Regions from separate parts of the Spirosoma pomorum genome, predicted to be linked through region 2. Evidence: riboswitches for the same ligand, from Rfam matches in the RefSeq annotation. Region 2 holds a riboswitch; the other holds the start of a gene.
What was found. A riboswitch is a leader RNA that binds a small molecule or an ion and turns the genes downstream of it on or off. The one in region 2 is predicted to bind cobalamin.
Positions count from the first base shown of each region.

Region 1: it holds a riboswitch for cobalamin, as region 2 does, so the genes downstream of both, ACYVAD_RS16525 (TonB-dependent receptor plug domain-containing protein) here and ACYVAD_RS23690 (hypothetical protein) in region 2, are expected to answer to the same signal.

Region 1 covers NZ_BAAHBP010000027.1:249,334-253,964, forward strand. The annotation lists gene ACYVAD_RS16515 (FkbM family methyltransferase) at 1-57, shown strand, start outside; gene ACYVAD_RS16520 (GreA/GreB family elongation factor) at 200-721, shown strand; gene ACYVAD_RS16525 (TonB-dependent receptor plug domain-containing protein) at 828-2,804, opposite strand; cobalamin riboswitch at 2,863-3,096, opposite strand; gene ACYVAD_RS16530 (M14 family metallopeptidase) at 3,189-4,631, opposite strand, start outside.
Region 2 covers NZ_BAAHBP010000038.1:59,789-64,419, reverse strand. The annotation lists gene ACYVAD_RS23715 (DUF4256 domain-containing protein) at 42-611, opposite strand; gene ACYVAD_RS23710 (hypothetical protein) at 762-935, shown strand; gene ACYVAD_RS23705 (hypothetical protein) at 853-1,104, opposite strand; gene ACYVAD_RS23700 (hypothetical protein) at 1,010-1,243, shown strand; gene ACYVAD_RS23695 (carboxypeptidase-like regulatory domain-containing protein) at 1,320-1,604, opposite strand; cobalamin riboswitch at 1,789-2,008, opposite strand; cobalamin riboswitch at 2,054-2,259, shown strand; gene ACYVAD_RS23690 (hypothetical protein) at 2,382-3,032, shown strand; gene ACYVAD_RS23685 (TonB-dependent receptor plug domain-containing protein) at 3,042-4,631, shown strand, end outside.

The DNA of each region.
Region 1 (4,631 bases), on a different contig from region 2:
AACGGCAAGGAAATCTCTTGGACAACAGCGCTATTCATTCACTATCCAAGTCGCTAATAGGGACTTTATGGTGTTTTTGGTGTACTGCCTGGTCAATTGAGAAGGGTTTGACTGCCGTGTTTCGAGCCAGAACAATTCGGCTTATAGCGATGTTTTTTCATGGGGGAGTAACAATAAAACGCTCGCTCCCGAAGAGATTATGAGCAGCGCTTTTTTGAAAAATGAAACGGCTGATGCACCCGTTGTGATTCCCGCCCGTGCGCCCTTACCCCCGGGTACACCCAACTATGTGACGCCCCACGGTCTTGATCTATTACGTGCTGAACTCACCGATTTAGAAACGGAACGCGCTCATTTACAGGCCGCCAGCGTTGACGATCAGAACGAACGTAGTCGGCAACTCGCCTTGCTCAATGGGCGTATTGCAAACTTGAACCAACGTATTTCCAGCAGTAAAGTGGTCAATACCCATGAACAAGATAGTGTTCGCTTTGGGGCTACGGTTAGTCTGGCGATACAATCGGGAAAGCTGGCCGGTACAAAACGGCGTTTCACAATCGTTGGTGTCGATGAAGCCAATGCCGATAAGGAGTTAATCGCTTTCACGGCTCCTTTGGCTCGCGCCTTGCAGGGAAAGCGGGTAGGAGAAACGGTTAGCTGGCCACCTTTACAGGGCCAGCAGGTAATGGAAATTGTGGCTATCAGCTACGAGGCTGCCTGACCTGTTCGTTTAATTCACTAAAAAGTCAATAAATAAAGCGAGTCAGGGGTGTACTAATCGACCACATGTAGCGGTTGGTGCGCCCCTGACTCGTTTCAATATCTCTTTACAAACTTACTCTTACCCCAATATTCGCCGTGCGTTGCCGGGTATTGTAGCCGTATACGTCCGTATACTGCCTGTCGAGCAGATTTTGCACGTCGGCGTACAGGCGTACGTGATTCAGCCGATATTCGGCGTAAAGATCGAAAGTGCTGTAAGGGGCCAACGTTACGTTCTCGCTGGTAAACGTGGCCGAGTTGTAGAACCGGTCAGTGCGGCTGCCCACCGAACGTAAAGAGGCACTGGCGAAGAGCGCCGGCGTGATCTGATAACCGGCCGTAACGTTGACGAGCACTTTGGGGCGACGAAACAGGTTGTTATAGGTCGTGTCCCGACCCGCGGCCTGGGTCGTCACCCGACCGTCGAGCAGCGTGAGATTACCAGTCAGGGCTAATTGCCCCAGTTGCGCCTGTCCTTCAAACTCCCAGCCGTGGTCGTGCTGCCGGTCAAAGTTGATGTACTGGCTCGTGTACGGCGGTACCGATAGCGACTGGAAGAAAATAACGTCACGCACCCGACGATCGAAATACAGGGCTCGCACCCAGGCGTTCTTCGACTTGGTGAATACCTGAACCCCAGCTTCAATAGACTGACTACGTTCTGGTTTCAGCGCCCGGTTGCCGTACGGTGAGAAGATCTGATAGAGCGACGGAGCCCGGAAACCCGAAGCCAGATTGGCAAATACCTTGATTTGGTCCCGAATCAGATACGATGGGTTGAACGAATACGTAAAGGCGTTGCCGTAGACCGAATGGTGGTTATAGCGCCCACCCAGTTCGACCGATAATCCTTTTTGTGTACGCCAGACGCCGGATGCGTAGAAACTCAACTGACCCGTGCGGGCCGTATCAGCACCCAGCGGAGGAGCTTCATACAGGCCGTAGCTGCTGACCGATCGATACGTCTGATCCGTGTTGGCGAAGCGGTAGTCGGCACCGGTTAGTAGTTCGATGTTTTTGCGGATAGTTAACGTGTGGTACAACTCCGCAAAATGCGTCAGGCCGCTGTATTCGCTGTAACTGTATTTATCAAAAGCGTTTGGCTCGACCGATGTTGAATCGTCTTTGTAGACCCGCCGACTGCCGCTGATGCCATAGTTGGCTACTAGTTTACCGCGCTGGTGACTCCATTCCAGCCCCGCCGATCCAAAGCTGAACCGGTTGTTGGACGTATAATCTTTTTCGTCACCGAAAGCTCCGGCGTCGAGGTCCGTCTGGTAGGCCGTGGTCAGTCCGCGCAGCTTCAGCGTCAGGCGCGGATTGAGCGTTATCGCGATGTTACCAAGCAGAGCGTTTTGCCGGTAGCCGTCTTTATCGAACGTACCCGTGTTTTCGCGATCCGTAGCCGCCGAGAAGCCCGTCGATGACAGCCGCGTGTATTGCAGATTATACGAAACTTTATTCGTCGCACCACTCAGGCCAATGCCCCCCCGGAACGTATTGTACGTACCATACTGCGCCGTTGCCGACACCTGTAGTGGCCGTTTGCCAACACCGTTACGGGTAGAGATCGAAATAACACCGGCAACGGCATCAGAACCATAGGCTGTCGACTGAGCACCTTTCAGAATCTCGATTCGTTCGCATTCGCCCACGGTAATGAGGTTCAGGTCAAACGCATTAACCGTCCCCGATGGGTCATAAACCGGTACGCCGTCCAGCAGAATCAACGTATTGCCCACGGCAGCACCCCGTAGGTACACATCCTGGTTCGAACCCAGCGGCCCCTGTGCGCCTACAATCATCAAACCCGCCTGACGCGTCAGTAACTGGCTGACGGTCTGGGTAGCGTAACGTTGCAGCACTGAGTCAGGGAGGACCGTCACGACCTTGCCGGTCTGCGATTGTTTCTGGGGGAATTTGTTGGCCGTGACCACGACTTCGTCGAGTGTTCTGGCATCCTGAGCCAGGGTAGGTACGGCGGTACCGAGAGCAACCGATCCTAGCAGGGCGGTTGCGAACAGGCGCGGAGTTGTGCGCATGAAGAAAATAAAAAAAGTGAATACCCGTCGCTGTTAATCGCCATCCTCCGTAACGACAAACAACTCACGACCAGCGGCAGGTCTCCTGACTTAGCTCACCGATTCAGGTCTTCCCGTTGCGCCGGAGCGGAACAGTGACCAAAGCAGCAATGAATCGGCTGTCTTAAAAACGAAGCAGTACAGTTGCGGGGACAGTCCCGGTTTTGGTCCGAAAAGACCACCGAAGTTCCCTATTAAGCCAGTATCGTCGGCACTGGGGCCGATGACGGGCACCGCTAATCCGGGGCGAAGGTACGGAACGAATCGGTGAAGTAGGGACAATACACAAAAGCGCCCGGCAGAAAATCCGCCGGGCGCTCCGCTTAAACAATTCAGAATAGCTACTTATTTACCGTTCAAATCAGCCACTGAGTTGCTGTCTGTTTCGTAAAGCTGGTTGAACAGGAACTTGAACGTTCCCTGCGCCTGCGCCCGGAAGGTAATTTCCGGACCAAATGCGTACAGCTTGCCCGCGCCAACCGGTGCCATAAAAGCAGCTACGCCGTCTTTCAGGTAGGCTTGTCCCCAGGCCCAGCCGCTACGTAGTGGTTTGCTGCTATCGAACCAGGCCAGTGGTTTTACTTTACCGGTAGCGATGGCATCGGGAGCGATGTTAAACACGGGGCTGGCATCGAAATAAACATCCGTCTTGGTTGGCAGTCCCCAGGTTGCCTGCTGCGTCGAATCGATGTTCACGCGTAGCACGCTGCCTGGAATGTAGTATTTCTCGCCGGGCAGTGAGCGTTCCTGCCCTGAGCTGGTTACTTCGGTCAGGGCATTCTTGACGGGCAGACCCAGGTGATAAGCCAGGTTGGTGCTGCTGCCAATGGTAATAATATCGCCACCGGCTTCCAGGAATTTCTTCAACTCCGGAACCGACTTCTCGTGGGTGATCCGGCCCGTGTGGGTACGGTACTCAGCGGGAAGTTCGTCGTTTTTCGGTATCCGTGGCGCATAGTTCCGGTAGGGATCGTTGTCCTCACCCGTATACTGCGGAATGGCGCGGGTTACGAATACGATCGCATCGTACTTCTTCCGCAGGTTACCGGCGTCAACTTCCTGACTGTAAATTACTTTCATTGGGAAGTGGTACTGCTCCATAATCCAGCGAACCCAGCCCGACGGCATCGAGCCACCGTAGGTATCCCAGAGGGCGATCCGCATCGGGCTTACTTTGGCCAGCGAGCCCGTTGGTCGTTTGGCGATGCTCGTTACGTCGATACCCAGACTTTTGGCTGATTTATCCAGCAAGGTCTTGGCTTTGTCCGAAGCGGGAACGAAGAACGTACCGGGCGCTACTGCCGATTTGCCGCTACCACCCGTCGGGACGCGAAATACATCAACGCCACCCGCCAGCAGATCGTTGACGGCGATAAACGAGTTGTTCGACTGAGCACTCAGTAAGTAACCGGCTCCTGAAGTAGCGGCCATGCGGCCCTCCGGCGATTGAAGCTGACCGTAAGGAAGGGTCTTGAAGGGTCCTTTGAAATCCTCCAGCACCCGGTCGAACTGAACGTTCATTAAGTAAGCTAGTGTCCAGCCAGCCGCGTCATACGGACGAACCGGTGGGCCACCCGGATACTGGAAGTCGTTCGGGTGATCCTGGGGCTCGAACATATCCAGAACGTGCGGGCGGAAGGCCTGTGCCGTTTTTACGACGTACGAACCGGCGGGGTATTTCTTGCCGGCAACGCTGAAGTCGCTGGTAGCCTGCTGAATCTGAATACCCGTTTTGATCAGAGCGTTGATAAACTTAACGGCCGTGGCAAAATCGGCTTGGTTGGCCGG
Region 2 (4,631 bases):
AACTGGCCAAGCCGCTAGTTTCAACGATTTATACTATTTCCCTAGACCCGTAACGAGCCCCGGAACCCTCTGGCGGCATAGTACGAAGCAGCGCCATTATGATAGACGAAAACGGTATCGTAGCGCCGATCACAAAACAGGGCTCCGCCTAGTTGGCGGATAGCCGCTGGGGTCTGTATCCAGCTTGACGTTTTCAGGTCGAACTTACCGAGCTGCTGTAATTCCCGATATTGTTCTTCCGTGAGCAGGTCGATTCCCATAGCAGCGGCCATATCAACGGCGTTACTTTCCGGTCGGCTTTCTTTTCTCGATTCCAGTCCCTCCCGGTCGTAGCAAACACCTCGGCGGTCTTTGGGGCTCTCGGCTGAGCAATCGTAAAAAATGTACTCATCCGTTTCTTGATCATACCCAACAACATCGGGTTCTCCACCGGTTGCTTCCATGTCGTTAAGCGTCCATAGCTTTTCGGGATTGGCGTCCAGCTTTGCTTGCACGTCAATCCACTTGAGATCCTGATGACGGTTCTTGTTTTTCTCAAAACGTGCTTTTAATACGTTGAGCAGTTCGTTACGCTTTTCAGCCGATAGCTCCTTCTTGTCAACATTTGCCATGCTATACGTTTTGCTTATAAGTGTGGGAGTTTAAAATCGATTAGCACGATCGTCAAGTTTTAAATATACGAAGCTTTGTTGAAGCTAACCCGTTGCGGGTTTCACCTCGTTTCGTTTCGATGGGCCAATTGCTCTGGCTTTAAGGTTGTTATGGCAGTTGAGTTTGTGGCAACCTGGTTGCCTTTTCGCTTCTTCCCTTTTTTCGTCTTTCTCCGGGCTTTCCTACGTAGCCATTTCCACGTTAACACCAATCCCGTTGCGCTGACGGCCGTCCCGCCCAGCATGAGTACCCAGACGATGATATCCCAGAGTGGTCTTTTGTAAAGCAGAAGCCGAAAGTCCAGGCTGTGCAAACCATGATACAGCCAGCGCTCCAGCCGACTTCCTTTCTCGTATTTGTGAAATGCTCAAATCCGCCGTACGTATTGTTGGCCCGGACGCCAGTCGTGTTTCTCATGGCCTCCCCTAGATCATCAACGCCCCGCTGCTCGATCGTACGGCCCGATACAGAACTTGTCGTCACGGGAATATCCCGGATGGGCACCGCTAGTTTGTTGATAGTCGTAAACGCCGGTGTGCGAGCCGACGTAACGGTTACTTCCGAGAGTTCGCTGGTCCGGCTATTAAGCTGATAACGGAGTACCGTTGCAGCCTGTGCCGATACAGTTATATTCTGTTTGTGCGCTTCGTAGCCAACCCCGCTGACGGTCAGTGTGTACGTACAACGGGTACGCGTTTGATCGTAAACTGGCCCGCTTCGTCGGTTACAGCCCCGAAACCCGTTCCGTCCAGACGGATCGTAATGGCGGGTAATGGCTCACCCGTTTCGGCCTGAATCTGGCCGCGAATCGTACCCGTAGTCGACTGGGCCCAGCTGGCAGCACCTAAAAAAAGATTGAGAAGGATAACCGTTATGGCTAACAGCGAACGAATGGTGGAAAAATGGGCTGATTGATCACCAGGTCGCGGGTGATCAGCGTAGCGCGTGTGCATACCTTTTAACGAAAAAATAAGGAGTTAAAAGCGTCTGCCTGCAGTTCGGCATGCGAACGGGTACGTGCAATCGGACAAACGACGATGGGTGCTCGCGAGGAAAGTAGCACCAGCTTCTGCCGACAGGAACGGGTGTCTGCAGGAGAAATCGCCAATCTTGACCGTGCTTCAAACCGCGAAAGCATTGTCAGCAAGAAAAAAGGCAGGTCTCCTGACTTGTAACCTGGCGGCCGTCCTTCCCAGTCTGATCGACCAGTGAACATCACGCAGGCAGATTCCCGCGGGGCAGCCAGTTGGGGCGTTACTTACAGTTGCGCGACAGTTCGGGATTTGCACCGCATCGGCGGTCCGACCGATTCTCTATTAATCCGCCGTAAGGCAGAACCGTTTTCCTGTTGGTAAAATGGAAGTAGATACTTATTAGGGCAAAGGTACCCTAAAGTTTCTTACTTTTGAGACCGTTTTTAGGTGCGCTTCCGCCGTGAAGCGCTTAAAAGGGAATCCGTCGCGCTGTCCGTCAGCGTTAATCGGAGCAGTCCCCGCTGCTGTATAGTTCATACAACCATTTTGACAATCAGGCCACTGTTCCTCATCAGGAGTGGGAAGGCGTCAGAATCGAACGAGCCAGAAGACCTGCCCAGAAACGTCAGAACCGGTGTGCTTTCGGGACGAAAGGCAAACACGAAGTCAGATAGGGTGCGCCTGCCGACCGGCGAACACCCCTGCTTTTTGTACGCGCTTTTTACGGGTTTGCCACCACATCAACCTAACAAGCGCATGATCAACCCGCTACTTATCGACTCGTTGCTGCTGGGCGTACAGCACTCCTTCGAACCCGACCACATGGCCGCCGTGTCGGTGCTGGCATCCGAAAAAAACAAATCCGGTCGGATCGCTTCAGACAGGCATCATATGTGGCGTATCATCTGGCGTTCGTCGCACTGGGCGCTGGGCCATTCGTTCACCCTGATTCTGTTTGCCTGTCTGGTGCTGCTGGTCAAATCGGCCCTGTCGCTCAACATTGCAGAACAAGTCGAACTGGCGGTCGGACCTTTGATGATCTGGCTGGGCGTTGTTGCTATCCGGCGAAATCACCGGCAAACGCACGAACCCGTGCAACCAGCGCCATCTACTACGTTCAGTCGATCCTTCTGGGTCGGCATGGTACACGGCCTGGCCGGTACGGGTGGTGCCTGCACCGTAGCTCTGACGCTAGCCGCCAGCGATGCCGCTACGGCCGTCTGGATCATTGTCCTGCAAAGCGCGGGTATCATCGTCGCCATGACGCTCTACGGCTGCTTGCTGGCGTTTTCGCTCACTAAAGTGGTCGACCGGTGGCAAACGGCAGTTCGGGCCATCAACTATGCCGTTGGCATCTTCTCCATTGCGATCGGCGTGTACACGTTGTTCGACATTTTTCACTCGTAATCAATACCCATGAAACAACGCTACTACCCAGTAGTTGGTAGCCCAATCCAGCTAGTTACTTGCCTCGGCGTGATGCTTGGTGCATTAACTTCTTTACAGGCGCAATCGATCCCCGCCGACTCGCTCAGAAGCCGCGTCCTGGAAGAAACAACTGTTACAGCCACCCGCTCGGAAAACCGGCGCGACCGGGTTCCGCAACAAATTGACATCATTACCCGGCGCGACATCAACCAAACCCCAGCCGCCGACGTAACGGATCTGGTCAAGAAACTGGCGGCTGTCAATGTTATTCAATACCCTAATCTCTCTTCAGGGGTTGGCATCCGGGGATTTCGGCCGCAGTTCTCGGGTCTGAATCAGCGTACACTGCTGCTGATTGATGGTCGGCCCGCGGGGGCTACGAACCTGTCAACCATTGGGCTCAACAATGTGGAGCGGGTCGAGGTGTTGAAAGGGCCCGCGTCGGCGCTGTATGGTTCCCAGGCGATGGGTGGCGTTATCAACGTCATCACCCGACGCTCGACAGGAGCGCTACGGGGCAATGCCTTCGCTGAATACGGCTCCTTTCAGACGTATCAGGCGGGTGGAAATATCGGCGGCAGCCTGACCCGGCGACTCGACTTCGATGCCTCGGTCAACTATCTCAGACGGGCACAGGACTACCGGCTCGGCAAAGGCAATTTGTTCCGGGATTGGCTGAAGGGCGATCAGGCAGTAAAGTATTACAGCAACAAGCCAGCCGAAACGGTCGATGATCGTAAAGACGATGGTCAGATTCGGCCCAACACCAAACTTACTTATTACTCCGGTGTGCTGCGACTGGGCTATCAGATCAGCAATAACTGGCGAGTAGACGTACGGGGCGAAAAATTCATTGCCGACGACGTTGAATCCCCCGGCGACATCACCTACGGCACGACGCAGGCCAGCCTGAAAGACGTTAACCGACAGGCGGGTGAAATCGCTCTTCGCGGTCAACTGACGGATCATAAACCGACGTTTCGTGTCTTTGCCTCCGGCGAAAACAATTTCAACCAGACGACCAACGTATCAGGTAAGCCGGTTACGCCGTTCCTGTCGTCAAACACCGCGAACCGCTGGCAGGGCGTTCAACTCCAGGACAACTGGCAACTGGGACGCCACCAACTCACCGTTGGCTATGACTACTTGAATTCCAGTACGTCGTCTCGGAACTGGACTGACGCCGTCACCGAACGAGCACCCACGCAACCTAATTATTCGATTCGGTCGTCAGCATTCTACGCGCAGGGCCAGCTGGCCTTCGGCGGAGATCGGCTCCTCCTGCAACCTGGCCTACGGTTGGACGACATTACGTTCTCCGTTAAGGAAACGCCCCTGCTTACTACGTTCAAGCCTGGCAAAAAAACCAATCCGTTCGTCAGCCCAAATCTGGGCGCAGCGTTGCTGCTGGCACCCGACTGGCAACTGAAAGGAACCGTGGGTCGGGCGTTCGTAACACCCGATGCGTTCAACGTAGCCGGTTACTCAGAAACCCGCACCTCAACTGGCCGCATTACCATTACTACTGGTAATCCAAATCTGACCAACGAAAATAGCCTGAGTTATGACCTGGGGTTG